DNA from 4 places in the Labrys methylaminiphilus subsp. lupini genome. Region 1 is predicted to be linked to each of the others. Evidence: riboswitches for the same ligand, from Rfam matches in the RefSeq annotation. Region 1 holds a riboswitch; each other region holds the start of a gene.
What was found. A riboswitch is a leader RNA that binds a small molecule or an ion and turns the genes downstream of it on or off. The one in region 1 is predicted to bind cobalamin.

Region 1 (7,114 bases):
AACACCGCCAACTGGGTGCCGGATCTGTTCATGGAACGTGTGGAACAGGATGGCCCCTGGACCCTGTTCTCACCGGACGAAACGCCGGACCTGCACGATCTCTACGGTCCCGCCTTCAAGGTCGCCTATGAGGCGCATGAGGCACGCGCCGCGCGCGGCGAGCTCCGCGTCTTCAGGCAGATCCGGGCCATCGATCTCTGGCGCAAGATGCTGACCATGCTGTTCGAGACCGGGCATCCCTGGATCACCTTCAAGGACCCCTGCAACATCCGCTCGCCCCAGCGTCACGTCGGCGTGGTACATTCCTCGAACCTGTGCACCGAAATTACGCTGAACACCTCCCATGACGAGGTTGCCGTGTGCAATCTCGGCTCGGTCAACCTCGCTGCCCATGTCGACGCCGACGGCCTGATGTTCGACAAGCTCAAGGCGACGGTGACGACGGCGATGCGCATGCTCGACAACGTCATCGACATCAATTTCTACACCATTCCCGAGGCACGGCGTTCCAACCTCAAGCACCGGCCCGTCGGTCTCGGCATCATGGGCTTCCAGGATGCCCTGCAGGCCCTGCGCCTGCCCTATGCCTCCGAAGCCGCCGTGTGCTTTGCCGACGAGAGCATGGAAGCCGTGTCCTTCCATGCCATCTCGGCCTCAACAGACCTGGCGGCCGAGCGCGGTCGCTACCCCAGTTTCGATGGCTCGCTGTGGTCGCAGGGCGTCCTGCCGATCGACTCGGTCGGCCTGCTGGCCGAGACGCGCGACAACGCGGCCTTCGACACCGGCACGACCCTGCCCTGGGACGCCCTGCGCGAGCGGGTGAAGACCGTCGGCATGCGCAATTCCAACACCATGGCGATCGCACCGACGGCGACGATCTCCAACATCTGCGGCGTGTCCCAGTCAATCGAGCCGGCCTATCAGAACCTCTTCGTGAAATCGAACATGTCGGGCGATTTCACAGTGGTGACCTCGGCCCTGGTCCACGATCTCAAGGCACGGGGCTTGTGGGACGAGGTCATGATCTCCGATCTCAAATATTTCGACGGCTCTCTCGGCCAGATCGATCGCATCCCCGAAGAGCTGAAAGCGCTTTACGCCACCGCTTTCGAGATCGACACCGCCTGGCTGATCGAAGCCGCGGCGCGCCGGCAGAAGTGGATCGACCAGGCCCAGTCGCTCAACCTCTATATCGCCAATCCCTCCGGCAAGAAGCTCGATACGCTCTACCGCCTGGCCTGGAAGCGTGGCCTGAAGACGACCTATTACCTGCGCTCGCAGTCGGCCACCCATGTCGAGAAATCGACGCTGAAGGGCACCGACGGCAAGCTCAACGCCGTCTCTGCCACGGTGCCGCAAGCGGCCGCGCCGATCCTGATCGAGACTCAGCCGGAAACACTGCAGTCGCAAGCGTGGGGCAAGGCCTGCTCCATCCACGACCCCGACTGCGAAGCGTGCCAGTGAGCCGAGAACGAGGTGCGATTTTTCCCTTTCGCGCCTTGCTCTCCAACTCTTTGTTTTGACGCGTTTTCTTAAGCGAAAAGTCTATCAACCTTTCTGGAAAACGCTCTGAGGATAAGAAAACGATGACGATGCTCGACTGGTCCGAACCCACCTCGCCCGCAACCCAGCTTCCCCTGCCACAGAGCACGGCGGATGCGACCGGCCTCGGCGCGATCGACCGCAAGGGCGGCCGTGTCACGGTCGACGAGAAACGGATGATCAATGCCCGCGCCGACGTAAACCAGCTCCTGCCGCTCAAATACAAATGGGCCTGGGAGAAATATCTCGCCGGCTGCAACAACCATTGGATGCCGACCGAGGTATCGATGCAGGCGGACATCGCGCTGTGGAAGTCCAAGGACGGCCTGACACAGGACGAGCGGCGCATGCTCAAGCGCAATCTCGGCTTCTTCGCCGCCTCCGAGAGCCTGGTCGCCAACAATATCGTCCTGGCGATCTACCGCCACCTCACCAACCCCGAATGCCGGCAATATTTGCTGCGCCAAGCTTTCGAGGAGGCGGTGCACACCCACACCTTCCAATATATCGTCGAGAGCCTCGGGCTCGACGAGGGCGAACTCTTCAACATGTATCGCGAGATACCCTCGATCACCGACAAGGCGGCCTGGGCGCTCAAGCATACCCAGCATCTCGACGATCCCGATTTCAAGACCGGCACGCCGGACGCTGACCAGGCCTTCCTGCGCGATCTCGTCGCCTTCTACGTCATCTTCGAGGGCATGTGGTTCTATACCGGCTTTGCCCAGATCCTCTCGCTCGGCCGGCGCAACAAGATGGTGGGGATCGCCGAGCAGTATCAGTACATCCTGCGCGACGAGAGCATCCATCTGAACTTCGGCATCGACGTGATCAACCAGATCAAGATCGAGAACCCGCATCTGTGGACGCTGACCTTCCAAGCCGATCTCCAGCAGATGATCCGCGAAGCCGCTGAACTGGAGGCCGCCTATGGCCGGGACACCATGCCGCGCGGCTTCCTCGGCCTCAACGCGGTGTCCTGCGAACAATACATGCATTTCATCGCCAACAGGCGCTGCGCCCAGCTCGGGCTCATGCCGGTATTCCCGGACGTGGAGAACCCCTTCCCCTGGATGAGCGAGGCGATGGACCTGAAGAAGGAGAAGAACTTCTTCGAGACGCGTGTCATCGAATATCAGAACGGTGGCGCGCTGAGCTGGGATTGAAGGCACGCTTTCGAGGTCTTCGGAACAAATCGGAGGAAAGCTGGGATGGGGAATCATGGCCCTCATCCAGATTTCAGATCCCAACATCTCGAAAGGAGTGGGACAGGTTGCTCCATCATCCCCCGCCATGCGGGGAATGATGGACATTGAATGTCTCCTTCCCGACCTTCCTTCCTCAAGCTCTCGATGACAATGTCCTGAACACACCATCATCCGTCGCATCGCCTCTAGTCGGTGCGCCGACTCGATGTATTCTAATCCTCATTCGAGGTGCCGGTTCGCCCCCAAGGCGGACTGGAGAATTTGGGAAGCCGGTCTGAATCCGGCGCTGCCCCCGCAACGGTAGAGGAGAAGATCGCGGCAGGTGCCACTGGGTCGGGAAGACCTGGGAAGGCGTCGCGATCGGGCCGGAAGGCCGCTCCTGAGCCCGGAAACCAGCCACGAAGAAAACCGACGGACGCGGTGGGCGTTCCGGGAGGAGGTTTGGCTGCGCCTTTTCACCGGCGCGGATCGCCGAGCCGCTTTCCCATCCCGCTGCCAAGTCAACGCATTGGTTGTCACGCGGGATTTTGACATGACAGCGCATCAGGACATGCTGGGCCGCCTCCGGACCCATCAACCGGGCACCACGCTCGAGGGCAAATTCTACACAGACCCGGAGTACTTCCGGCTGGATATGGAGAACATCTGGTACCGTGAATGGCTGTTCTCGGGCCATGATTGCGAGCTCGGCAAGCCGGGCAGCTATTTCACTCTCCAGGTCGGCGACTATCCGGTGATCGTCCTGCGCTCCGGTGACGGCGCCATCCGCGCCTTTCACAATTCCTGCCGGCACCGGGGATCACGGCTCTGCGCGGCCGAGCGCGGCAGCGTCGCCAAGCTGGTCTGCCCCTATCATCAGTGGACCTACGAGCTCGACGGGCGCCTGCTGTTCGCCCGCGACATGGGCCCCGGCTTCGACGCCGCGCAATATGGGCTGAAGCCCGTGCATTGCGAGAGCGTGGCCGGCTATATCTGGATCTGCCTTGCCAAGGAGGCACCCGATTTCGAGACCTTCCGCGCCGGCGCCATGCCCTATCTGGCACCGCATGGCCTTAAAAACACCAAGGTGGCCTTCGAGAGCACCATCGTCGAAAAGGGCAATTGGAAGCTGGTGTGGGAGAACAACCGCGAGTGCTACCACTGCGCGGGTAATCATCCCGAGCTTTGCCGTACCTTCCCAGAAGCCCCGACGGTGACGGGTATCCAGGGTGCCGACAAGGATCCGCTCATCGGCCAGCATTGGCGGCGTTGCGAGGAAGCCGGCCTGCCCAGCACCTTCAGCATTTCCGGTGACGGCCAGTTCCGCATGGCCCGCATGCCGCTGCTGCGCAATGCCGCCAGCTATACGATGTCGGGCAAACCGGCGGTGCAACGCCCCCTCAGCCCGACGATCGAAGAAGGCAATATCGGCGCCCTCCTGCTCTTCCACTATCCCACCACCTGGAACCACGTGTTGGGCGACCATGCCGTGAGCTTCCGCGTGCTTCCGATCGGGCCGAAGGAAACCCAGGTCACCACCAAATGGCTGGTGCACAAGGATGCGGTCGAAGGGGTCGACTATAATCTCGATGAACTCACCCATGTCTGGCAGATGACCAACGACCAGGACCGCCAGATCGTCGAGGAAAACCAGCTCGGCGTCTCTTCGCCCGTCTACACGCCCGGACCCTACGCCCCCGAACACGAGGGCGGCGTTATGCAGTTCGTCGAGTGGTATCGCAACGCCATGGAAGCGGCGCTGGGTAACGACGGCGTCCGCCTGCGCAGCGTGGCCTAGCACCTTTTCACCCTCCCCTGGAGGGGGAGGGGCGGACGAAGTACGGGGTGGGGTGAGAAACACAGCAGCTGGTGAAAATCACCCCACCCCGACGCTTCGCGTCGACCCTCCCCCTCCAGGGGAGGGTGTTAGCGAAACCGACATATACAAGGGCAGACATCATGCCGATCGCTACACAAAAATTCAGGCATATCGACGAAACGCCGCCGTGGAACGATCAGAGCCAGGCGCTCGAATGCGTTTCGATCATCCATGAGGGCCGCGACGTCGCGACCTTCACCTTCCGCGCCGCCGAACAGGGTTGGTTCCGCTACGAACCCGGCCAGTTCATCACGCTGGAGATCCCGGCCGAGGCCGGGCCGGTGCTGCGCACTTATACGCTGTCGTCGAGCCCTTCCCGCCCGCTTTCTATCAGCGTCACCGCCAAGGCGCAGGCCTCCAGCATCGGCACGCGCTGGATGCTGGACAACCTCAAACCCGGCACGCGGTTGAAGGCCTACGGCCCGCTCGGCCAGTTCAGCTTCTCTCGTCATCCGGCGGAAAAATACCTCTTCATCTCGGCCGGATCCGGCATCACGCCGATGATGTCGATGACCCGTTTTGCCGAAGACCACGGCGCCGCCACCGATATCGCTTTCGTCAACTGCGCACGCCGGCCGGGCGAGATCATCTTCCGCCAGGAGTTGGAGCGCATGGCCGGACGCATGCAGCGCCTGCGCCTCGCCTGGATCGTGGAAGAGACCGAGGCCCATGAAGCCTGGACCGGCTTCCAGGGTCGGCTCAACGCTCCGGCCCTGCGCTTGATCGCACCGGATTTTCGCGAGCGCGAAGTGTTCTGCTGCGGCCCCGCGCCTTTCATGGCAGCGGTCAAGGACATGCTCGAAGCCAATGGCTACGACATGCGCCGCTATCATGAAGAGAGCTTCCAGCCGGCCGAAACTCCAATGGAGGACATCGGTGCGGACGAAGCCCTTGCCGGCGAAGCCAGCGTGGCCTTCACCAGATCCGGCATCGAGGTGCCGGCCTCCAGCCGCGAGACCATTCTTCAGCTCGCCCGCGGCGCCGGCCTCAACATTCCGACCGGTTGCACAATGGGCCTGTGCGGCACCTGCAAGGTACAATGCCTGTCGGGGGAGACCGCCATGACCCACCAGGGCGGCATCCGCGAGGAGGAAATCGCCGCCGGCCTGGTGCTGGCCTGCTGCACCCGGCCGCTCGGCCGTGTCGAGATCGAGGCTTGAGATGACGATTGCCGCGCAGAATACCGTCGACGTCGACGCCGCCATCGTGCACTCCATCCTGGAGGCTTCTCGGGACGAAGGTCCGACACTGCCAGAAGAGCGAGCCCGCACCTTGATGCTGGCCTGGATCCTCAGCCGCGAAGACGGTGCGGACCTGGCCAGGGAAGCCGTCGATCTGAAAGTCCTGCTGCTCGAGGCCTCGATCCCGGACAATCCGCTGCTGCCGCATCTGAGCAGCCTGCTCGACGAGGTGCGCGATCATGTCGGTCGGCGACCAGGCCGGCGGCGTTTGCGGGCAGATGCCTAAGCCAGCCAGATATAGCAGAAGTTGGAGGGCGGACGACACATCCATAGGCGCGGGATCAAGGCGAAAAGCGCAATAATACCCTCCCCCTCCAGGGGAGGGTAAAGAATTGAGGCCTCGCTGCCTTGACCCAGCGCCTATGGATGTTCCGTCCGCCTCTTCCCTTCTCCACCATCCCCCAGCAATCCCAGACAGAAAACCGGCGCTTCCGGGATAGTTCACCTTGACCTCTCTTTTCTCAGCGCTATCATATAAGGATATCTTGATATCGTAATTCCGTTATAGGAGCTTGTGATGAGCGCTCCGGTCGAAGCCCTGTTCGCCGCGCCTGCCCCAACCGATCGGGGCGCGGAGATCCTCGCCGCCCTTACCGCCGCCGCGCGCGAGCGCATCCTGATCCTGGACGGCGCGATGGGCACGCAGATCCAGGGGCTCGGCTTCGAGGAGGACCATTTCCGGGGTGAGCGCTTCGTCGGCTGCGACTGCCATCTCAAGGGCAACAACGACCTTCTCACCCTCACCCAGCCTGCCGCGATCGAGGCGATTCATTACGCCTATGCCATGGCCGGCGCCGACATATTGGAGACGAACACCTTCTCCTCCACCTCCATCGCCCAGGCCGATTACGGCATGCAGGAGGCGGTCTACGATCTCAATCGCGATGGTGCGCGCCTCGCCCGCCGAGCCGCAATCAAGGCAGAGCAGCAGGACGGGCGCCGGCGCTTCGTCGCCGGCGCGCTTGGCCCAACCAATCGCACCGCCTCCATCTCGCCGGACGTCAACAATCCCGGCTATCGCGCCGTCAGCTTCGATGACCTCCGGATTGCCTATGCCGAGCAGATCCGCGGCCTCATCGACGGCGGCGCCGACATCATCCTGATCGAGACCATTTTCGACACGCTCAACGCCAAGGCCGCCATCTTCGCCTGCGAGGAAGTGTTTGGCGAAAAGGAAGTGCGCCTGCCCGTGATGATCTCGGGTACCATCACCGATCTCTCCGGCCGCACCCTCAGCGGACAGACACCGACGGCGTTCTGGCATT
Region 2 (7,114 bases), 2.7 Mb from region 1:
ATTTGCTGGGCGAGCGCGGTGCCCACCCCCTCGAGGGCCGCCAAAGCCAGTACGCCGGCGGCCAGCCGACCTATTTTGCGACGCAACCTCGACATGAACATCCTCGCAAGCAAGCACCTCAGCCAAACCGCCCGCATGGCTAATGGCCTTGTCGCGGGCACTGGAGCTGGCGTCTGAAAATCCTGCAGGATTTCCCAGCCTGCACCCATCAGGGCAGGTTCGGAGATCCTGTTCAGCGCTCGGCCGGCCGGAATCGGGGCAGAATCGCCGTGTGGGCCTTATAGTATGATAATTCTTACCGCTTTGATCCAATCAAGATCGGCGCCCTGCAACCGTGAGTTGGGACTTGATGCAAATCCGCAACAGGCCCGCCGCTTCTCGCGCCAGTACTTGACGCCGGCGGACCCACATTCCGGCCATTTACAAGCCAAGCGCATCAATCCCTTCCCGAAAGGGGCGGGGTTTGACCCTGTCCTGGGAGCAGCATCGGGCCTGAGCCAAGCTCGCCCGCAAAAAGGTCAGGGTGTCGTCCCCTCGCGCCCGATGCTCTCATAGCGAAAGCCGTGCCGCTTCATGTCGTCGAGCCGGTAGATGTTGCGCAGGTCGACGATCACCGGCCGCGTGAGCAGGCTTTTGACCCGTTCGAGGTCAAGCGCCCGAAACTCGTCCCATTCGGTGACGATCACGGCAACATCGGCCCCGTCGAGGCAATCATAGGCGCTGGAGCGATAATCGACATCGCTGAGGGTCTTGTGCGCCTCCTCCATCGCCTGGGGATCGTAGGCGCGCACCCGGGCGCCCTTGTCCTGCAGGGCGAGCACGATCGGGACCGAGGGGCTGTCGCGCATGTCGTCGGTGTTCGGCTTGAAGGCGAGGCCGAGCAGGGCCACCGTCTTGCCGGCGATGTTGCCGTCGAGGGCCGCGATGACGCGGCGTGCCATCGCCGCCTTGCGGGCATCGTTGACGCCGACCACCGCTTCGACGATGCGCAAGGGCACGCCATGTTCCTGGCCGGTGCGCAGCAGCGCCAGCGTATCCTTGGGAAAGCACGAGCCACCGAACCCCGGACCCGCATGCAGGAATTTGGAGCCGATGCGGTTGTCGAGGCCGATGCCGCGCGCCACTTCCTGCACATTGGCGCCGGCCTTCTCGCACAGATCGGCGATTTCGTTGATGAAGGTGACCTTGGTCGCCAGGAAGGCGTTGGCGGCATATTTGATCAGTTCGGAGGTGCGTCGATCCGTGAACAGCAACGGCCCCTGGTTGAGATGGAGCGGGCGATAGACCTCGGCCATCGCCTCCTTGGCCCGCTCTTCCTCCGTGCCGACTACGATGCGGTCCGGACGCTTGAAATCCTCGATCGCCGCGCCCTCGCGCAGGAATTCAGGGTTCGACACCACGCTGACATCGGCATCCTGACGGACTTCGCGTATCAGCCTCTCGACTTCGTCGCCGGTGCCGACCGGTACGGTCGACTTGGTAACCACCACGGTGAAGCCTTCGACCGCCGCCGCGATCTCCCGCACCGCGCCATAGACATAGGATAGATCCGCATGCCCGTCGCCGCGGCGCGAGGGTGTGCCGACGGCCAGGAACACCACGGCGGCATCGCGGACGGCGGGCGCAAGCTCGGTGGTGAAGGACAGGCGCTTCTCACGCACATTGCGGGCCACCAGATCCTCGAGGCCCGGCTCGTAGATCGGCATGCGGCCGGCCAGCAGGCCCTCGATCTTGGCCGGATCCTTGTCGACGCAGGTGACGACATGGCCGAAATCGGCGAGGCAGGCCCCCGTCACCAGGCCGACATAACCCGTACCGATCATTGCAACGCGCATGACATCAATCCTGTTTGGACGACCAATCCGTCAGACGCGTGTCTACAAAAGGCCCGGCGACATGCCAATGACGAAAAAAGAGAGGAACTCCGTTGGAGAGCCCTGCTCAACGCCTCTATGCCCCCAACCGCAGCGACCAGCCCCGGCCGGATGGCCTGAGATCGGCTGTCGCCAACGGGGCGGCATCGATACGCCAGAAGGAACGAGCCTCGGCCCCGAGGGCGCGAACGACCGCGGCGCGCAACACCGAAGCGTGGGTAACGGCGAGCGTATACCCCTCGAACCGCCTGCCATCGAGCCAGGCGCCGACCCGCGCAATCAGGGTTGCAACACTCTCTCCGCCATGCGGGCAGGCATCCGGATCGGTCAGCCATGCCCGGAGCGCCTCGGGTTCGGCGGCCGCTACCGCGTCCAGGGCAAGCCCTGCCCAGCGGCCATGATCGCATTCGCGCAGGGCTTCATCGACCTCAGGATCATGGCCGAGGGCCTGCGCGGTCTGGCGAGCCCTGAGCGCCGGGCTGCTCAGGATGCGGGCCGGCCTGCCGAAATGCCCTTCCAGCTTCCGCGCCGCAGCCAGCCCTCTTGCATCGAGCGCCTCATCGAGGGGAAAACCCGCTGCGCGCACCGCAGGCGTAGCCCCATGGCATAGCAGGATCAGGCGTGGTGTCATGACGGCAGTTCCCAAGACTTAGAGTGCATGATTCGACCGAACCAATCGGATCATGCTCCCTAAGTTTTTGTTTCAACGCATGGTATCGTCCAAAAAGTCGCGCAACTTATGCTCTAAGTCGCTTCCGGAATATTGACATGTTCGTGACTTGGGCTCTTATGGAAGGGCTTTGCCAAGGGTGGGAAGCCGGTGTGAATCCGGCACGGTCGCGCCACTGTGAACGGCGGCGCTTGGGCGCTGTCCGGAAGTCAGACCTCTTCCAAGGCAGCATGACTCGTAGCGGGACGCGTAATCCCAAGGAGCTTTTCATGACCACCGCAACTCTGGCACCCGTCGCCCAGCAGCCGATCGCCATCCCGGTCCGCGAGATCTTGCCCTGGGCGCTCTTTACCGTGCTCCTGGCCGTACTCGCCATTTATTTCGTCGGCGCCGAGCAAGGCGCGACCTCGCTGATTCCCGGCGTCTACATCCACGAATTCGTGCACGACGCTCGCCATCTGCTCGGCTTCCCCTGCCACTAGGGCGCATAGGCAAACGACATGGTTAGATCGCTTTTGATCCGGGGGATGCTGATAGGCATCCTGGCCGGACTGTTGGCGTCTGGCTTCGCCTGGGTCTTCGGTGAACCACAGGTCGATGCCGCTATCGCCTATGAGGAAAGCCACGCGGTCGCCGCCGCGCCGGCGCCATCCGCAACGCCGGCAACCTCCCAGTCGGCCGCAGCACATGAACATGAGGAAGACCCGGTCAGCCGGCCGGTGCAGTCCAGCTACGGCCTCATGACCGGCATGGTCGTCTATGGCGCAGCCCTCGGCGGCATCTTCGCTTTGGTCTTCGCCTTCGCGCAGGGACGGATCGGCACGCTCAGCCCGCGCGCGACAGCAGGCCTGATCGCCATCGCCGGCTTCGCTGCAATCAAGCTGGTGGCGGAGATCAAATATCCGAGTAACCCGCCGGCCGTTGGCAATCCCGACACGATCGGCCTGCGGACCGCCTTCTATTTCGGCATGATCCTGCTCTCCCTGGTGACGATGGCGGCCGCCCTGGGCACGGCGAACCGGCTCGCCGCCAGCCTCGGCCGCTGGAACGCCAACCTGGTGGGGGCTGCCGCCTATCTGGTGGTGATGGTGGTCGCCATGCAGATTCTGCCGGCCGTCAACGACATCCCGGCGGATTTCTCGGCCACGGTGCTATGGAAGTTCCGCGTTGCCTCGCTCGGCATCCATGCCGTGCTATGGGCAACGCTCGGGATCGCCTTCGGCGTTGCAGCACAGAAGCTGCTGCAAACCTCCGCCAGCCGCTGAAAAAGGCCAACCGACCGCGTCAAACGTCGCATTTTTACAACACCGGCCCGGTTTTGGGCCGGTTTTCAAAATTTCTTTCATTTCGCACTTGCGAAATGAACGCATCAGGATCACTTTACGGACGTGGTGGATGCGCGTTTGCGCTCCCCCACTGCCCTCCTTGGGCGTTTCCTCCCTAAGACTTGGGCCGCCATTCGGCGGCCTCTTTCTTTTTCGGGTCAGCAGACCCCATATTTCAAAATCTGCAGCGGCATTCCGCCTCAATTAACCCCAGAGCAAAGCGCGTTCAGGTATGAACGCTTGTTTGCTCTCACTGTTTGGTTCCAAGCCAGTCCTTTGGATCGGCTGGAGCGTCCTTGCGATTTGACATGCTTCACTCAAATTACAAAACGCTCTTGCGTCCAAGCTCATGCTTGCCCATTTGTGTTCACCCTCGCATAGTGTGTCATTATGGATCTGGACTCGCCCTTGTTTGATCGCATCCGGGTGCGCCCAAGGGCCGAAGAGGTCCAGCCGGCGAGCGTACAGCTATGCGAACATGCCGGCTGCCGAAACGCCGGTGAATTTCGCGCGCCCAAGGGGCGCAACCGCGAAGGCCAGTTCTGGCATTTCTGCCTGGGGCACGTTCGCGAATACAACAAGACCTACAATTATTTCGCAGGCCTGCCGGACGACTCGGTGAGCGCCTATCAGCGCGATGCCGCCACAGGCCATCGCCCGACCTGGACGATGGGCGTCAATCCCTGGGCCAAGAAGCGCGGCGAAGGGCCGCAACCTGGCCCGGAGATCCATGACGGCTTCGGCTTCTTCGAGGGCGAGCACGGCTTCGGACGCACGCAGAGTGCGCCGGAACCGGAAAGGCGACGCCTGAAATTGCTGGAACGCAAGGCCCTCGAAGCGCTCGATCTGCCGGAAACGGCCAGCGGCCCCGAGATCAAGGCACGCTACAAAACATTGGTCAAACGCCTCCATCCCGATGCCAATGGCGGGGACCGATCCAGCGAAGATAAATTGCGCGGGATCATCCAGGCCTATAATACGCTGCGTAGCGCTGGGCTCTGCTGAGCGCCCGCACCACCGGCGAGACTTCCAGGTTTGGAGCGCGTTCCAATCCCGGGGATCCCCGCCCGACCTCGAGCAAAGCGCGTTTAGACGGAAACGCCTTTTTGCTCTAGCTCTTTGGTTCGACGCGTCTTTGCGATTCTTGGTGATTCCACCAAATCACAAAACGCTATGGAGACGACGCGGAATTTTCCATGCCCGCCTGGCGAGACTGGGAAATTCGGTGGGGCCAGTACCGCCGGCCCGCTGGAACTGATTGTCGGCTGCGCCGTCCTGGCGCCAGCCAAGGAAGGCATAATGACTGACGCAACGACACCGGCCAATCTGCCGGACATCATGGTTTCGGCCAAAAAGCTGTTTGGTTTCGACACGGATCTCGAAGTACCGGCCTATTCCCAGTCCTCCGACCACGTTCCGGACCTCGATACCGATTATCTTTTCGACAAGCCGACGACCCTGGCGATTCTGGCGGGCTTTGCCCATAATCGCCGCGTGATGGTGACGGGCTATCACGGCACCGGCAAGTCGACCCATATCGAGCAGGTCGCCGCCCGGCTCAATTGGCCTTGCGTTCGCATCAACCTCGACAGCCACGTCTCGCGTATCGACCTCGTCGGCAAGGACGCCATCGTTCTCAAAGACGGCAAGCAGGTCACCGAATTCCGCGACGGCATGTTGCCCTGGGCCCTGCAGAACAACATCGCCCTGGTGTTTGACGAATATGATGCCGGCCGCCCCGACGTGATGTTCGTGATCCAGCGCGTGCTGGAAATCTCCGGCAAGCTCACTTTGCTCGACCAGAAGCGCGTGATTCGCCCTCATCCGGCCTTCCGCCTGTTCGCCACCACCAATACGGTGGGCCTCGGCGACACGTCCGGTCTCTATCACGGCACCCAGCAGATCAACCAGGGCCAGATGGACCGCTGGTCGATCGTCACCACGCTGAACTATCTGCCGCATGACAAGGAAGTCGACATCGTGCTGGCCAAGGCCAAGCACTACCAGAAGAGCCCGAACGGCCGCGACATCGTCAACAAGATGGTGCGCGTGGCCGATCTCACCCGCAATGCCTTCATGAATGGAGACCTCTCCACCGTGATGTCGCCGCGTACGGTGCTCACCTGGGCCGAGAACGCCAATATCTTCCACGATATCGGCTTTGCCTTCCGGGTCACCTTCCTCAACAAGTGCGACGAGCTCGAACGCAGCCTCGTAGCCGAGTTCTACCAGCGCGCTTTCGGCGCGGAGCTGGCCGAGAGCTCGGTGAACGTCGCGCTGACGTAACATCGGGTGTGCCGGTCTGCCCAGCCCCATCAAGTGATGGAGCTGGACCGGCATTGCAGCGGCGCGGGCAAGAAATGCCGGTCTGAAGACCGGCACACCAACAGCGCCGACGCCCGCGCTCCCAGGATCGACAGGGATCATGACGACAAACCGCAAGCCCGGCGAAAAGCCCAAGGATGTTCCCAACGACGCCTTCAAGCGTTCGGTGGCCGGGGCCCTGCGCGCCATCGCCCGCAAGCCGGATCTCGAAGTGACCTTCGCTTCGGAAAAGCCGATGCTGATGGCGGACAAGGCGCGCCTTGCCGAGCCGCCGCGCAAGCTCGACGCCCATGTCGCGGCGATCGTGCGCGGCCAGGCCGATGCGATGGCCCTGCGGCTCGCCTGTCACGATCCGGCCGTCCATCGCCGGCATGCTCCCCAGAACGAGCAGGCGCGCAGCGTGTTCGATGCGGTCGAGCAGGCCCGTTGCGAGGCGATCGGCTCGCGCCGCATGACGGGCGTGGCCAACAACCTCACCGCCATGCTGGAGGACCGCTATTTCCGCGGCGGCAAATATGAGGACATCCGCGCCCGCGAGGAGGCTCCGGTCGAGGATGCCCTCGCTTTGATGGTGCGCGAGAAGCTGACCGGCCTCGCTCCGCCGGAGCCGGCCCGCAAGCTGGTGGATCTGTGGCGCCCGCTCATCGAGGAAAAGGCCGGCAAGGATCTGGCGCGCCTCGACAGCGTGATCGAGAACCAGCGCGCCTTCGCCCGCGCCATGAACGACCTCCTGACCCATATGGGCCTGTCCGAAGAGGCGCAGGCCGACACGGATGACTCCGACGATCGCGACAATGACGCCGAGAGCGAGCAGGAGGGCGAGAACCAGGAGAACCAGGGCGAGGTCCAGGACGATTCCGACTCCATGAAGCTCGAGGAAACCGAGACCGAGGACGAGGATTCCCAGGACGGCGAGACGC
Region 3 (7,114 bases), 480 kb from region 1:
GCCCCGAAGACGGGCTGGTTGTCGTGGCCGAAGCGCTGGACTTTCTCCGTGACCTTGCCGGTGAGCACGTCGATGATATGGGCGGCGCCGAACATCTGACCGGTGCGGTAGATCGCGGCCATCGCCTTGACCGCGGCATCGGTGCCGTCCCAGCTCTCGACCGGCGAAAGGCAGGTATCGCAATTGCCGCAACGGCCGGGATGGGTCTCGCCGAAATGAGCGAGGATGGCCTTGCGCCGGCATTCGGCGGTTTCGCAGATGCCGAGCAGGGCGTTGAGCTTGCCGAGTTCGACCCGCTTCACCGTCTCCGGCGCATTGCCCTCTTGGATCATGCGGCGGCGCTGTACCACATCGGCCATGCCGTAGCTCATCCAGGCATCCGAGGGTAGGCCATCGCGCCCTGCGCGGCCCGTCTCCTGGTAATAGGCTTCCACCGAGGCCGGGATATCGAGATGGGCGACATAGCGTACATCAGGCTTGTCGATGCCCATGCCGAAGGCAACCGTAGCGACCAGGCAGAGATCTTCCTCCTCCAGGAAGGCGTCCTGGTTGGCGCTGCGAACAGCCACTTCCAGGCCGGCATGATAGGGCAGGGCGCGGATACCCTGCTCGTTCAGCCATTGCGCCGTTTCCTCGACCTTGGCGCGCGATAGGCAGTAGACGATACCGCTATTGCCCTTGTGCGCAGCCAGGAAGGCCAGCAATTGCCGGCGGGCGTTGTCACGCTCGACGATGGCGTAGCTGATGTTGGGCCGGTCGAAGCTGGTGGCGAAGACCTCGGCCTCGTTGAGACCGAGCCGCTCGATGATGTCGGCGCGAGTGACCGGGTCGGCCGTGGCAGTGAGGGCGATGCGGGGCACGCCGGGGAAGGAAGCGGCGAGGCCGCCGAGTTCGCGATATTCGGGCCGGAAGTCGTGGCCCCATTGGCTGACGCAATGGGCCTCGTCGATGGCGAAGAGCGCGATGTCGGCATCGGCGATCAGCGACTGGAAACCCTGTGTCGCCACACGCTCGGGGGCGACGTAGAGCAGGTCGAGCTTGCCGTCCATCAGGGAGCGGCGGACCTTGTAGGCTTCCTCGCGCGACAGCGAGGAATTGAGCGCCGCCGCGCGCACGCCAGCCTGCTTGAGCGCCTCGACCTGGTCGCGCATCAGTGCGATCAGCGGCGAGACCACAATGCCGACGCCGCGTCGGCATAAAGCCGGGATCTGGTAGCACAGCGACTTGCCGGCTCCGGTCGGGAACAGCACCACGGCATCGCCGCCTTCGGTGACATGCCGCACCACCGCCTCCTGCTGGCCGCGAAAGGCGCTGTAGCCGAATATGGCGTTGAGGACGGAGAGAGGATCTTGAGGAGAAGAGCGGGTCATGCCTGCAGGATGCACCTTTGGAGCCTGATTCCATTCCAGGGACATCATGGACACTTACCCGACAGGGGCCATGATTCGAAAATCTCCCACGCCGATTTCCCACGCTGACAGGCAATTGCGGTGGAACGGTCGCGGTCGCGAATGCCGGCAATGTGCCCCTCGGCCAGAATGCGGGTTACACCCGCAACACCGTTGACGGTCTACCGAGATAAAGATAGTTATGTTATAACGTTTCATATAAATGAAGCCCATTCTGGCGCCCGTGGTATCGACATGCTCCCAGGCGCCTGCAACGGATCAAGGAATTCCGACATCATGCAGCCCGCGCCGCAGACACCCGTCACCGTCCTCACTGGCTATCTCGGAGCAGGCAAGACCACGCTTCTCAACCGCATCCTGACCGAGAGCCACGGCAGGAAATATGCTGTCATCGTCAACGAGTTCGGCGAAGTCGGCATCGACAATGATCTCGTCGTCGATACCGACGAGGAGATCTTCGAGATGAACAATGGTTGCATTTGCTGCACGGTGCGCGGCGATCTCATCCGCATCATCGAGGGCCTGATGCGCCGACGTGACCGCTTTGATGCCATCCTGATCGAGACGACCGGGCTGGCCGATCCCGCGCCGGTCGCCCAGACTTTCTTCGTCGACGACGATGTGCGCGCCAAGACCAGGCTCGATTCGATCGTCACAGTGGTCGACGCCAAGCACCTGCTCGGCGAAATCGAGACAGCGCATGAGGCCCAGGAGCAGCTTGCCTTCGCCGATACCATCCTCCTCAACAAGACCGATCTGGTCACGACCGAGGAACTCGAACGGGTGGTGAAGCGGATCCGTCGCATCAATCCCACCGCTACCCTCCACGAGACACGCCGCTGCGATATCGCGCTCGACAAGGTGCTGGATCGCGGTGCCTTCGACCTCGACCGCATCCTGGAAGCCGAACCCGATTTTCTTGCAGGATTCCATGACCATGAGCATGACGACCATGTCGGCAGCTTCGCCCTCGTCGCCCGGGAATCGCTCGACCCTGGCAAGTTCATGCCCTGGCTGAACACGATCGTGCAGCAATTCGGCACCGACATGCTGCGGCTGAAAGGCATCATCGCCTTCGACGGCGATCCCCAGCGCTTCGTGGTGCAGGGTGTGCATATGCTGATCGAGGGCGATCATCAGCGCCCCTGGAAGCCAGAAGAGGAGCGCAGGAGCCGTCTGGTGTTCATCGGGCGTAATCTGCCGAAAGACGTGATCGAACAGGGGTTCCTGGCCTGTCGGGCCTAAAGCGTTTTGCTCCAGGTGAGGGAAGGCGCGCGCTGGGGCGGGAAAACAGGGCTCGCCATCGTCCGCCACCCGCTTTGCATATTCGCTTGACCGCGATCGGGACACCCCGGTAACTGTGGCACTGACGGTTCCCGTCGGGTGCGAGCCCGATGGGAGTAATAGGGAACACGGTCCGGCTTTCTCGAAGCCCATGCCGTGGCTGCCCCCGCAACTGTAGGCGGATTGCCGAGCATCCTCGTGGCGCCAAAAGCGCCATGCCACTGTGGGTGACCCCATGGGAAGGCAGAGGCAAGGCCGATATCCGCGAGCCAGGAAACCTGCCGTCATCTCGATCAATCCCATGTCACGGGCGGGGATGCCCGGAACAGGAGACAATGTGACGTTTCTTCCCGCCATCTCGGGCCGTCGCCCACCTGTTCCCTCCGCTTCGCGCCATCAGACCCTCTGCCACAGCCTGGCCTGAGGACGTTTCCCGTTTTCGGCCCTGCGCCGAACAGCGCCATCTTCCTATCGCGAACCGAGAGAACGTCATGACTTTTCCCAAGACAAGGGCCCGCTGGAGCAAGGCCCGCTGGTCGAGCTTCGCCGTCATGCTTGCGGCCGGCTTCAGCCTGACGCTGAGCATCGATCCAGCCGCCGCCCAGGCGACCAAATATCCGCTCAAGATCACCAATTGCGGACGCAGCGTCACCTTCGACCATGCCCCGCGGCGCACTGTCTCCGTCGGTCAGAGCGGTACGGAGGTTCTCTACCTTCTCGGTCTTGCCGACAAGGTGGTGGGGACGGCCGTCTGGTTCGGCCCGGTTCTGCCGGGCTATGAAGAGGCCAACGCCAAGATTCCGCGCCTGGCCGACAATGATCCGAGCTTCGAAAGCGTGATCGCCAAGAAACCCGACCTCGTGACCGCCCAGTTCCAGTGGCATGTCGGCCCCAGTGGCATCGTCGGCAAGCCCGAGCAGTTCGAGGAACTGGGTATCCCGACCTATGTTTCGCCCGCCGATTGCGTCGGCAAGGACAATTCCAGCGGTGGCGACGGCACGCGCGGCACCCTTTTCACCATGGATCTGGTCTATCAGGAGATCAGGGAACTCGCCGAGATCTTCGACGTGCAGGAGCGCGGTTCGAAGGTCATCGCGGACCTGAAGGCACGCGAGGAAGCCGCCCGCCGCAAGATCGCCGCCGGCGATGGCAAGGTCTCGGCTGCCTTCTGGTTTTCGAGCGCCAAGGTCGATGTCGATCCCTATATGGCCGGCAAGAACAGCGTCCCAGGCTACATCATGTCCGTCCTGGCTGTCCGGAACATCGTGGAAAGCGAGGAGGAATGGCCGAGCGTCGGTTGGGAGACCGTCGCCAAGGCCGATCCCACCATCATCGTCGCCGGGAGGATGGACCGTCGCCGCTATCCCGCCGACGACATCGCCGTGAAGCTTAATTTCCTCAAGACCGATCCGGTGGCGAGCCTGATGCCGGCCGTCAAGCAGGGCCATGTCGTGGAAATGGACGTCCAGGCCATGCAGCCGAGCGTGCGCGTCGTCGACGGCATCGAGATGCTCGCCGATGCCATCCAGCGTTTCGGCCTGAAGCGTTGAGATGAACCGCGCTGTCACGCGATTGCTGGCAATCGGCATGCTGGCGCTGGCCGTGCTGGTGTTGGCGCTCTGGCTGGGCGCCGCCATCGGCGAGACGGCCATCCCGATGGAGGTGGTGGCCAAGACGGCGGCCAACCGCCTGTGGGGCGCCGGCTACATTCTCGATCGCATCGATGAAGGCATCGTGTGGAACTACAGGCTGAGCCGCGCCGTCGTCGCGGCCTGCTGCGGCGCGGCCCTGGCGCTGTCGGGTGTCGTGCTGCAGTCGCTGCTGCGCAATGTGTTGGCCGATCCCTATGTGCTCGGCATCTCGGCCGGGGCATCGACGGGGGCGGTCGGGGTCGCCATTCTCGGCCTCGGCGCGGGATTTTTGAGCCTGCCGGCCGGCGCCTTTCTCGGTGCGCTGGTGGCCTTCGGTTTCGTCGCCTTGCTGGCGATGCGATCGGGGCGCGGAACCGGCGCGGTGATCCTCGCAGGCGTGGCGGGGTCTCAGCTTTTCAATGCCCTGACCTCCTTCATCGTCACCAAGGCGGCCAATGCCGAACAGGCGCGGGGCATCATGTTCTGGCTGCTGGGCAATCTTTCGGGCGTGCGCTGGCCGGATGTCTGGCTGGCCCTGCCGATCACGGCCGTGGGGCTGCTGGTCTGCCTCTGGCACGCTCGCGCGCTTGATGCCTTCACCTTCGGCACGGAATCGGCGGCATCCCTCGGCATTTCCGTCCGGCGCGCTTATGTCGTGCTCGTCGGCGTCGCGGCGATGATGACGGCGGTGATGGTCAGCATCGTCGGATCGATCGGCTTCGTCGGTCTGGTGATTCCGCACGCCGCGCGGATGGTGGTGGGCGTGCGCCATGGGCGATTGCTGCCGGCCAGCGCCCTGATCGGCGCCGTCTTCATGATCGTCGCGGACATTCTGTCCCGGATCATCATCCCCGGCCAGGTCCTGCCGATCGGGGTGATCACGGCCCTTGTCGGCGCGCCGGCCTTCGCTCTCATCCTCAGCCAGAGAAAGGCGACGGCATGAGCCTGTCGGCACGCAATCTGTCCTGGTCGGCGGGCGGGGCCTCGATCCTGCAGGGTGTATCGCTGGAGGTTCGTCCGGGCGAGTTGCTCGGCATCATCGGCCCGAACGGCTCGGGCAAGACCAGCCTGATGTCCCTGCTGGCCGGTATCCGCCGCCCGCAGGGCGGCGAGGTGTTGCTGTCGGACCAGCCACTCCACGCCTTGGCTCGCCGCGAAATCGCGCGCCGGATCGCTCTGGTCGAGCAACAGGCCGAGACGGCCGATCGCATTACCGCCCGCCAGGCCGTGGAGCTCGGGCGGACGCCGCATCTGGGTGCCTTCATGCCCTGGTCTGGCAAGGACGATGCCATTGTCGACCTCGCACTGGAGGAGGTTGCCATGACCAGCCTTGCCGCTCGCCTGTGGCATACGCTCTCGGGCGGCGAGCGCCAGCGCCTCCACATCGCCCGCGCCTTGGCGCAACAGCCCGAAATCCTGCTTCTCGACGAGCCCACCAATCATCTCGATATCGGCCACCAGATCGGCCTGCTGCATCTGGTTCATCGCCAGAACCTCACTGTCGTGGCGGCCCTGCATGATCTCAATCATGCGGCGATGTTCTGCGATCGGGTCGCGCTGATGCAGGCGGGGCGGATCGAGGCGATCGGTCCTCCGTCCGAGGTGCTGACGGCTTCGCGCATCCAGTCGGTCTTCGGTGTCGCCGCTGAGGTTGTCCACGACGGTACCGGTGGTTGTTTCATCCGCTATCGGCATCCGGATCTTCCAGTACCGCGGCCGGGCTGGGTCGCGGCTGCGTCATGACGCGGGCTCAACCGACAGATGAGGAGGGTCGACGGATGACGGGCGCCAGTTCAGCGAATTTCGATCTCAAGGAAGAGATCCGTGATTATTGGTCGAGGCGTTCGGAAACCTTCGACCGCGCCTTCGGGCATCATATTCCCGAAGGGCCGGAATTCGAGGCCTGGGCCGCGGCGATCCGCGATCATCTCGGTACCGAACCGCGCCGGATCCTCGATCTGGCTTGTGGGACGGGCGAGATCACCAAGCTGCTGCTGGCGCTCGGCCACGAGGTCACGGCCCTGGATTTCTCCGAGGCCATGTTGGCGGTGGCCCGTCGCAAGCATGCCGGCCGGCAGCGCCTGCGCTTCCGGCTCGGCGACGCCGAGAACACCATGGAACCGGAAGGCGCCTATGACGCGGTCGTCTGCCGGCATCTGGTCTGGACACTGACCGAGCCGCAGAAGGCCTTTGCCGATTGGTATCGCGTGCTGAAGCCGGGCGGCAGATTGCTATTCTTCGACGGGGATTGGGCCAGGCCCACCAGGGTCGGCCGGATGGCGTCCAAGCTCATCGCCCTGATCGACCGCCTCGGCGGTGCCGATCCCTATTATGACGGCGCGATGAGCGAGCGCCATGCCCGCATCATGGAGAGGCTGCCTTTCGGTAGGGGGCTACGGAGCGCCGATCTCCTTCCGTTCCTGGAGCAGGCCGGTTTCAGGGATATCGTGATCTCTTCGCATCGGCCGATTGCCGCTGCCCAAAGGCGCCAGGCCGATCTGCGCAACCGGCTGCGTACCCATCTCTACCAGCGCTTCATCATCTGCTGCCGCAAGTGAGGCCTCCGCGACCGGTCGCCTTGCATGGCTGTCCGGCAGGAACCATATGATCGAGATCAGTCTCGAAGGACCGCAGGCGGAGAGCGTTCCCGGGAACGCGGGAGCCCGTCTTTTCTTCCCTCTGCAGTGGGGCGAGAAAACAAGCACGATAACTGATGACGCCGCCGGGGCTGGGGTTTATGGTCCGTGCCGGGACGCTATCAAGGTCTGTGAACAAGGACGTTACATATGG
Region 4 (7,114 bases), 1.3 Mb from region 1:
GGCGCGACACCGGCCGCCTTGGCGGCGAGCTGGAGCGCCATGTCGGGATTCTGCGTGCCCATCCAGACCTCGACCTTGCCGTCATGGACATGGGCGGTGCAGTTGAGCGGTTCCATCGGCGCATGGGCCAGATGCGGCGCCTGGTAGAGGGCGTCGACACGCTTGCCGCGAGCGAGGGCGGCGTCGACATCGCCTTCCTTGCGCGCCGTGACGGCGGGGCCGTCGAGGGCTGCGACATAGTCGGCATCGAAACCCTTGCTGTCCGTATCGGCGGCCGAGCCTTCTTCCCATATCACGGGCAAGGCGAGTGCCGCTTCCTTGGCGCGCCAGAACCGGTCGGCCACCACGGCGAGGCCGCCCTCGATCGGCACCACCGCCAGGATGCCGCGGCGCCCCTTGATGGCGGCTTCGTCATGGGATTTCACGCGGCCGCCGAAGACGGGACAGGTCACCACGGCGGCATAGACCATGTCAGGCAGGCGGATATCGATGCCGAATTGCGCCGCCCCCGTCAGCTTGGGCGGCGTATCCAGACGCGCCAGCGGCTTGCCGATCAGCGTGAACTGTTCGGGCGTCTTGATGGCCGGCTCCCTCGTCAGCGTGACCTTGGCAGCCTCGCCGGCCAGCTCGCCAAAGCGCAGGCTGCGATTGCTGGCCTGATGCAGCACCTTGCCGGCATCGACGCTGCAGCTTTCGGCCGCCACCTGCCAGCGCGAGGCAGCAGCCTGCACCAGCCTTTCGCGGGCATTGGCGCCGGCTGCCTGCAGGAATTCGCGCGAGCGGCGCACGGCGCCCGAACCGCCGGTACCCATGCGCTTGTAGACGGTGTTCTCGCGCAAATTCCGGTTGGCCGAGGCGTATTCGGGCTTCACCTTGGCCCAGTCGCAACCGAGTTCCTCGGCGACGATCATCGGCAGGGCCGTGAAGATGCCTTCGCCCATTTCCGATTGCGCCACGCGGATGATCACGGTGTCGTCGGGCTCGATCAGGATCCAGGCATTGATCTCGCCGTCGGTGGAAGCACCGCCCCAGGGTTGGTCGGCGATATCAAGGGCCTGTGATGCAGCGGGGATGAACCCGCCGATCATCAGGCCGCCGGCGGCAGAGAAGCCGATGGCGAGAAAGCTGCGCCGGCTCAGCGCGGTGGACGTGCGGTCGATCGCGTTCATGGCCTCATCCCTTCATCAGTTCGGCGGCGCGATGGATGGCGGCGCGAATGCGCGGATAGGTGCCGCAACGGCAGATATTGGTGATGCCGTTGTCGATATCCGCGTCGGTGGGGGTGGGCGTATCCTTCAGGAAGGCGACGGCGGCCATGATCTGGCCCGACTGGCAATAGCCGCATTGCGGCACGTCCTCGGCGAGCCAGGCCTGCTGGACCGGATGCTTGCCGTCCGCCGACAGGCCTTCGATCGTGGTGATGGTGGCGCCGTCGACGTCACCGATCTGGGTCTGGCAGGAACGGATGGCGGCGCCGTTCACATGGACGGTGCAAGCGCCGCATTGGGCGATGCCGCAGCCGAACTTGGTGCCGGTGAGGCCGAGTTCATCGCGCAGGACCCAGAGCAGAGGGGTCTCGGGCTCGATGTCGAGCCGGTGGACGGTCGAATTGACGGTGATGGCAACCATGGGCAGGCCTTCCAGCGGCTGATGCCGGGCAGAAGTGCCGGGCCCATCGGCGTCGGCCTTCTGGTGGGCGATTGCGGGAAGGCAGAATTGTGGCGGCAATCATGGCGGCGGGGTGACGGGTAACGCAGACGTGAGAGTTTGTGCAGTCTGGAAACGGTCGAGAAATGTGGCCGCCAGTTGCGAAGGGGCCCCCGGCCTATTGCTTGAACCAGATCCGGCTATAGCCGAGCGCGTCGCCGGCGATGGCGACGAGGACGCCGACCGAGACGAGGATGAGGCCGATCATGAAGGTGCGCACGATGCGGCGATAGACTGGCGCCTCCAGTGATTTGACCGAGAGCATGCCGGCCAGCGCCCAGACTTGGAAGATGATGCCGCCCCCGATGAGAAAGACGGCGGCCAGGTCTTCCGGGATCCAGGTTCCTGGCTGCGATGCCCAGTTGTTGAGAAAGCCCAGCGAGAAGGCGAGCACGACGCCGATGGCCGTCACCGAACCGCCACGGAAGATGACGTCGATCTTCTGCGGCTCGGATGACGGTATCGGCGGCAGCTTCTCTTCGGGCATGGCAACCTCGTCGGTGTGGCGACGTCGCCGCCCTTTATGCCGGATTTTGCGCGTGCTTTGGAAGCGGGAACATTGACAAGCCCGTCCGCACACCCCTTATGTCAGCCACGATCGGTCTCTCGTTATGAGAGAAGAGGGAATGCGGTGCGGATGAAGAGCGGCCAGTCGATGGCTGCCTTGGATGCCAAAGCCGCGGCTGCCCCCGCAACTGTAAGCGGCGAGCGCCCCGCCTCGAGGCCACTGGGTAACCGGGAAGGCGGCGGGGGGCGATGAGCTGCGAGCCAGGAGACCTGCCGTTCGCAACCTTGTCACCGGTCCGGGCGGGGCGCCTCGGAGGCCGGTTCCGTTTTCCCGGACGATCGTCGGCCTCGCCGTCGGTCCCGCGCCCTCCATCCGCTTCGGCGGCGATGAACAGGGCCGATGCCACAAACACCTCTTCCAGTTCGGCTGCTCGTCTGCGTGACCTGCAGGCGCGAGGGCGACGATCCCGACGCGCCGCGCCAGGGGGCACGGCTGCGCGATGCGCTCGCCGGCATGCTGCCTGAAGGCGTCGAGTTGCAGCCGGTCGAATGTCTGGGCAATTGCAAGCGTTCCTGCACGGTGGCGCTCACGGCCGAAGGTACCTGGACCTATGTCTTCGGTGATCTCAGTGCCGAGAGCGGCCCCGACGTCCTCACCGGCGTCAGCCTGCTGGCCCATTCCACCGACGGCCTGATGCCCTGGCGCGGCCGTCCTGAAGTCTTCAAGCGCAGCATGATCGCGCGCATCCCACCCATGCCAACACTCAAGGACGCCGCCGAATGAACGCGCACACCAAAGTTCCCTGCACCATCGTCACCGGCTTTCTCGGAGCCGGCAAGACAACGCTGATCCGCAATCTGCTGGCCACCGCCAATGGCCGCAGGCTGGCGCTGATCGTCAACGAGTTCGGCGATGTCGGCGTCGACGGCGATATCCTGAAGTCCTGCGGCATCGAGAGCTGCCCGGAAGACGCCATCGTCGAACTCGCCAATGGCTGCATCTGCTGCACCGTGGCGGATGATTTCGTGCCGGCGCTGGAAATGTTGCTGTCGCGCCCCAACCCGCCCGAGCATATCGTGATCGAGACCTCTGGCCTCGCTCTGCCCAAGCCGCTGGTCAAGGCCTTCAACTGGCCGGCGATCCGTTCGCGTGTCACCGTCGACGGCGTCATCGCCGTGGTCGACGGCGCCGCGGTTGCGGCCGGACGCTTTGCCGATGATCCGGAAGAGCTCAAGCGCCAGGCCGAGGGCGACGCCTCCCTCGACCACGACAATCCGCTCGAGGAGGTCTATGAGGACCAGCTCCTCTGCGCCGACCTCGTCGTGCTCAACAAGGCCGATCTCCTTTCCGCCGGCGAAGCCGACAGCGTGGAGAAGGACATCGAGAAGACGGTGCCGCGCGCCGTCAAGGTGGTGCGCACCTCCGAGGGCCGCATCGATGCCGCCGTGCTGCTCGGCCTCGGGGCCGCGGCCGAGAACGATCTGGAGGCGCGTCCCTCCCACCACGACCACGAGGCCGAGCACGACCACGACGACTTCGATACCTTCATCGTCGACCTGCCCGCCATTCTCGATGCCGATGCCCTGGTGGACAAGCTGAAGGCGGCGGCCGAGGAACATGATATCCTGCGCATCAAGGGCTTCGTCGCTGTCGACGGCAAGCCGATGCGCCTCTTGGTCCAGGGCGTCGGCGCCCGTTTCTCGCAGCATTTCGACCGCGCCTGGGCGCCGGAGGAAACCCGTTCGAGCCGCCTCGTCATCATCGGCGAGAAGGGTATCGACCAGGCCGGCATCCGCAAGACGCTGGAGGGCTGATGCATCTGCTGCCGGCCGATACGCGTTCGCTCGACGCCAGCGAGGCCGCCATCGATCTGGGTCAGGCACCCGGCGCGATCGTGTTCGCCTCGCTGACCGATAGCGACCTCGCTCTGGCGGCCGCTTCCGGCCTTGACGATTTGCGCCTGGCGCCGTTGCAGAAGCTGCGCCATCCGATGTCTGTTGACCTCTATATCGAGAAGACTGCTCGCCATGCCAGGGTGATCGTGGTGCGCCTGCTCGGCGGACTCGATTATTGGCGCTATGGCGCGGAGGAACTGGCCGCGACGGCACGCAACAATGGCATTGCGCTCGCCTTGATTCCCGGTGACGACAGGCCCGATGGACGCCTGTCCCAGCTCTCCACCGTGCCCCAGGATGCCCTGGACCGGCTCGCGCATTACTGGCGTGAAGGCGGCCCGCAAAATGCCCATGCGTCGCTGCTTTATGCCGCAAGGCTGGGCGGTTTCGATTTCGGCGAGCCGGAAGCACCGGTCGCCGTGCTGAAATATGGGGTGTTCCTTGGAGCGCAGGCGTCCTCGCCTCGACCCTCCCCATCGAGGAGAGGGTATGGGCGCGCTGTCATCCTCTTCTATCGCTCCATCCTGCTCTCAGCCGACACTGCTCCCATCGAGGCCTTGACGCTGGCCCTCGGTGCCGAGGGCCTCGCCGTATCCGCCCTCTATGTCGGTTCGCTCAAGGATGGGGAAACGGCGGCATGGGTGCGCCGGCAGCTTGAGGACCTTCAGCCCCGGGTGATCCTCAATGCCACTGCCTTCTCGGCCCTGGCCGACGACGGTGCTTCGCCGCTGGACGTGGCCGGCTGCCCCGTCCTGCAGGTGATCACCTCCTCCTCGGCGCAGGAGGCCTGGGAAGCCTCGACCCGCGGGCTGTCGGCCAGCGACCTTGCCATGCATGTCGCCTTGCCGGAACTCGATGGCCGCCTTTCGGCTGGCGTGATCTCCTTCAAGGCCGAACGCGAGGAGGGCACCTTCAGCCGTCTCGCCCATGCTCCCCATCACGAGCGCATCGCCGCCGTGGCCGCCAAGGCCGCCGCCTGGGCCCGTCTCGCCGCCAAGGCGCGGACGGAGCGCAGGCTCGGCCTGATCCTCTCGAACTATCCGGGTGCAGACGGCCGTCTCGCCCATGCCGTTGGCCTCGATGCGCCCGCCTCGGCCCTGGCGATCCTGGAGCGGCTTCGCGACGAGGGGTATGTAGTTGGTGATCTGCCACAAAGCGGTGCCGATCTGCTGGAGCGGTTGGGCCGATCTCTTCCTGGGATTGTAAGCCTCGAGCCTGCCCTCGGAAACACGGCCGATAAGAGCACGCCGGAAGCCTCCGACCCCAGGGAGCTTTCCCTCCCGCTCGCGGTTTACCGGAGCTGGCTCGACACCCTTCCCGTTACCCTCCGGGACAAGCTCGCGGCCCAGTGGGGCGATCCATCAACCGATCCGCTTTGCCTCGACGGCGCCTTCCGCTTTGCGGGCCATCTCTGCGGCCATGTCGCGGTGGCAGTGCAGCCCGATCGCGGCTCGGCCCTTGACCGCAAGGGCGACCACCATTCGCCCGATCTGCCGCCGCGCCATGCCTATCTCGCCTTCTATCTGTGGTTGCGCCAGGTTTTCGGCATCGACGCGATGATCCATCTCGGCACGCATGGCACGCTGGAATGGCTGCCAGGCAAGGCGGCGGCCCTATCTGCCCAGTGCTTTCCGGAACTGGCTGCAGGGTCCGTGCCGGTGCTCTATCCCTTCATCGTCAACAATCCCGGCGAGGCGGCACAGGCCAAGCGCAGGCTCGGCGCCGTCACCATCGGCCATCTCACCCCGCCCTTGCGGGAGGCTGGCCTTTCCGGCGGGGCCATCGAGGTCGAGCGCCTGATCGACGAATATGCCAGCGCCGATGGCCTCGACCAGCGCCGCATGGCCTATCTCAGGCGCGAGATCCTCGAGCGAGCCGTCGAAACAGGCCTGAGCGCCGAATGCGGCATCGCTCCCGGCCTCGACGAGGACGAGACGCTGGCGCGCCTCGATGCCTTCCTGTGCGACGTCAAGGAATTGCAGATCCGCGACGGGCTGCATGTCTTCGGGCGTCGGCCGGAGGAGAGCGCCCACCTCCTCGATGTCCTGGCTGCCTCCTGCGGCGAGGAGGAGCGTCCGGTTTTGGCCGCTCGGCTCGACAGTTGCGGTGACAGCGAAATGGCAAGCCTTCTCGCCGGCCTCGACGGATTTTTCGTGCGGCCCGGCCCCGCCGGGGCGCCGACGCGCGGGCGCGCCGACGTGCTGCCGACCGGACGTAACCTCACCACAACAGACCCACGGGCGGTTCCGACCCGTGCCGCCTACGCGATTGGATCGCGTGCGGCGGATGCCTTGATCCAGCGCTATCTGCAGGATCACGGCGATTATCCCAAACGTATCGTGCTCGACCTTTGGGGCTCGGCGACCATGCGCACCGGTGGCGACGATCTCGCTCAAGGATTGGCCCTGCTGGGCGTCAAGCCGGTGTGGGATAACGGCTCCAATCGCGTCTCGGGCTTCGAGATCCTGCCGCAGGCGCGGCTCGACCGGCCGCGCGTCGACGTGACCCTGCGCATATCAGGCCTGTTCCGCGATGTGTTCGCCCAGCAGATCGCGCTGTTCGACGAAGCGGTCAGGGCCGTCGCCGCCCTGGAGGAAAGCGCGGAATGGAATCCGCTGGCCGCCACGGCGAAGGCGAGCGGCGAGCGCCCGCTGCGCATCTTCGGCGCTGCCCCATCAGCCTATGGCGCGGGGATCACCGACCGTATCGCGCGGGGAGCCTGGGAGACGCGAGCCGATCTCGGGCGTGATTATCTCGCCGCCAGCGGTCATGCCTATGGCGCCGGCATCGAGGGCGATGCCGTACCGGCTGTCTTCGCTGAGCGGGTCGCCTCGGCCGATGCCCATGTCCATGGCCAGGATCATCGCGAGATCGACATCCTCGACGACGTCACCTTCGCGGCCTACCAGGGCGGTTTTGCGGCGGCGCTGGAAGCACTCGGTGCCAAGGCCGCCCTCTATCACGCCGATCTCTCCAATCCGCAGGCGCCGCGTTTGCGCAGCCT

Region 2: another riboswitch for cobalamin. It lies ahead of ACN6KF_RS23990 (CbtB domain-containing protein); the one in region 1 lies ahead of ACN6KF_RS11185 (aromatic ring-hydroxylating oxygenase subunit alpha).
Region 3: another riboswitch for cobalamin. It lies ahead of ACN6KF_RS13360 (ABC transporter substrate-binding protein); the one in region 1 lies ahead of ACN6KF_RS11185 (aromatic ring-hydroxylating oxygenase subunit alpha).
Region 4: another riboswitch for cobalamin. It lies ahead of ACN6KF_RS17240 (DUF1636 family protein); the one in region 1 lies ahead of ACN6KF_RS11185 (aromatic ring-hydroxylating oxygenase subunit alpha).

What each region holds. Positions count from the first base shown of each region.
Region 1 covers NZ_JBMDIH010000001.1:2,366,602-2,373,715, forward strand. Annotated here, with positions in the region: gene ACN6KF_RS11175 (ribonucleoside-diphosphate reductase subunit alpha) at 1-1,464, shown strand, start outside; gene ACN6KF_RS11180 (ribonucleotide-diphosphate reductase subunit beta) at 1,593-2,708, shown strand; cobalamin riboswitch at 2,960-3,165, shown strand; gene ACN6KF_RS11185 (aromatic ring-hydroxylating oxygenase subunit alpha) at 3,283-4,527, shown strand; gene ACN6KF_RS11190 (FAD-binding oxidoreductase) at 4,689-5,768, shown strand; gene ACN6KF_RS11195 (hypothetical protein) at 5,770-6,075, shown strand; gene metH (methionine synthase) at 6,367-7,114, shown strand, end outside.
Region 2 covers NZ_JBMDIH010000001.1:5,104,152-5,111,265, reverse strand. Annotated here, with positions in the region: gene ACN6KF_RS24005 (efflux RND transporter periplasmic adaptor subunit) at 1-95, opposite strand, end outside; gene ACN6KF_RS24000 (UDP-glucose dehydrogenase family protein) at 519-1,835, opposite strand; gene ACN6KF_RS23995 (histidine phosphatase family protein) at 1,951-2,505, opposite strand; cobalamin riboswitch at 2,638-2,783, shown strand; gene ACN6KF_RS23990 (CbtB domain-containing protein) at 2,814-3,026, shown strand; gene ACN6KF_RS23985 (CbtA family protein) at 3,045-3,809, shown strand; gene ACN6KF_RS23980 (J domain-containing protein) at 4,278-4,874, shown strand; gene cobS (cobaltochelatase subunit CobS) at 5,169-6,155, shown strand; gene cobT (cobaltochelatase subunit CobT) at 6,292-7,114, shown strand, end outside.
Region 3 covers NZ_JBMDIH010000001.1:2,841,708-2,848,821, reverse strand. Annotated here, with positions in the region: gene recQ (DNA helicase RecQ) at 1-1,415, opposite strand, end outside; gene ACN6KF_RS13365 (CobW family GTP-binding protein) at 1,686-2,654, shown strand; cobalamin riboswitch at 2,763-2,993, shown strand; gene ACN6KF_RS13360 (ABC transporter substrate-binding protein) at 3,185-4,243, shown strand; gene ACN6KF_RS13355 (FecCD family ABC transporter permease) at 4,245-5,267, shown strand; gene ACN6KF_RS13350 (ABC transporter ATP-binding protein) at 5,264-6,067, shown strand; gene ACN6KF_RS13345 (class I SAM-dependent methyltransferase) at 6,103-6,882, shown strand; gene tal (transaldolase) at 7,111-7,114, shown strand, end outside.
Region 4 covers NZ_JBMDIH010000001.1:3,642,405-3,649,518, reverse strand. Annotated here, with positions in the region: gene ACN6KF_RS17255 (xanthine dehydrogenase family protein molybdopterin-binding subunit) at 1-1,169, opposite strand, end outside; gene ACN6KF_RS17250 ((2Fe-2S)-binding protein) at 1,174-1,629, opposite strand; gene ACN6KF_RS17245 (hypothetical protein) at 1,826-2,194, opposite strand; cobalamin riboswitch at 2,290-2,506, shown strand; gene ACN6KF_RS17240 (DUF1636 family protein) at 2,615-2,998, shown strand; gene cobW (cobalamin biosynthesis protein CobW) at 2,995-4,029, shown strand; gene cobN (cobaltochelatase subunit CobN) at 4,029-7,114, shown strand, end outside.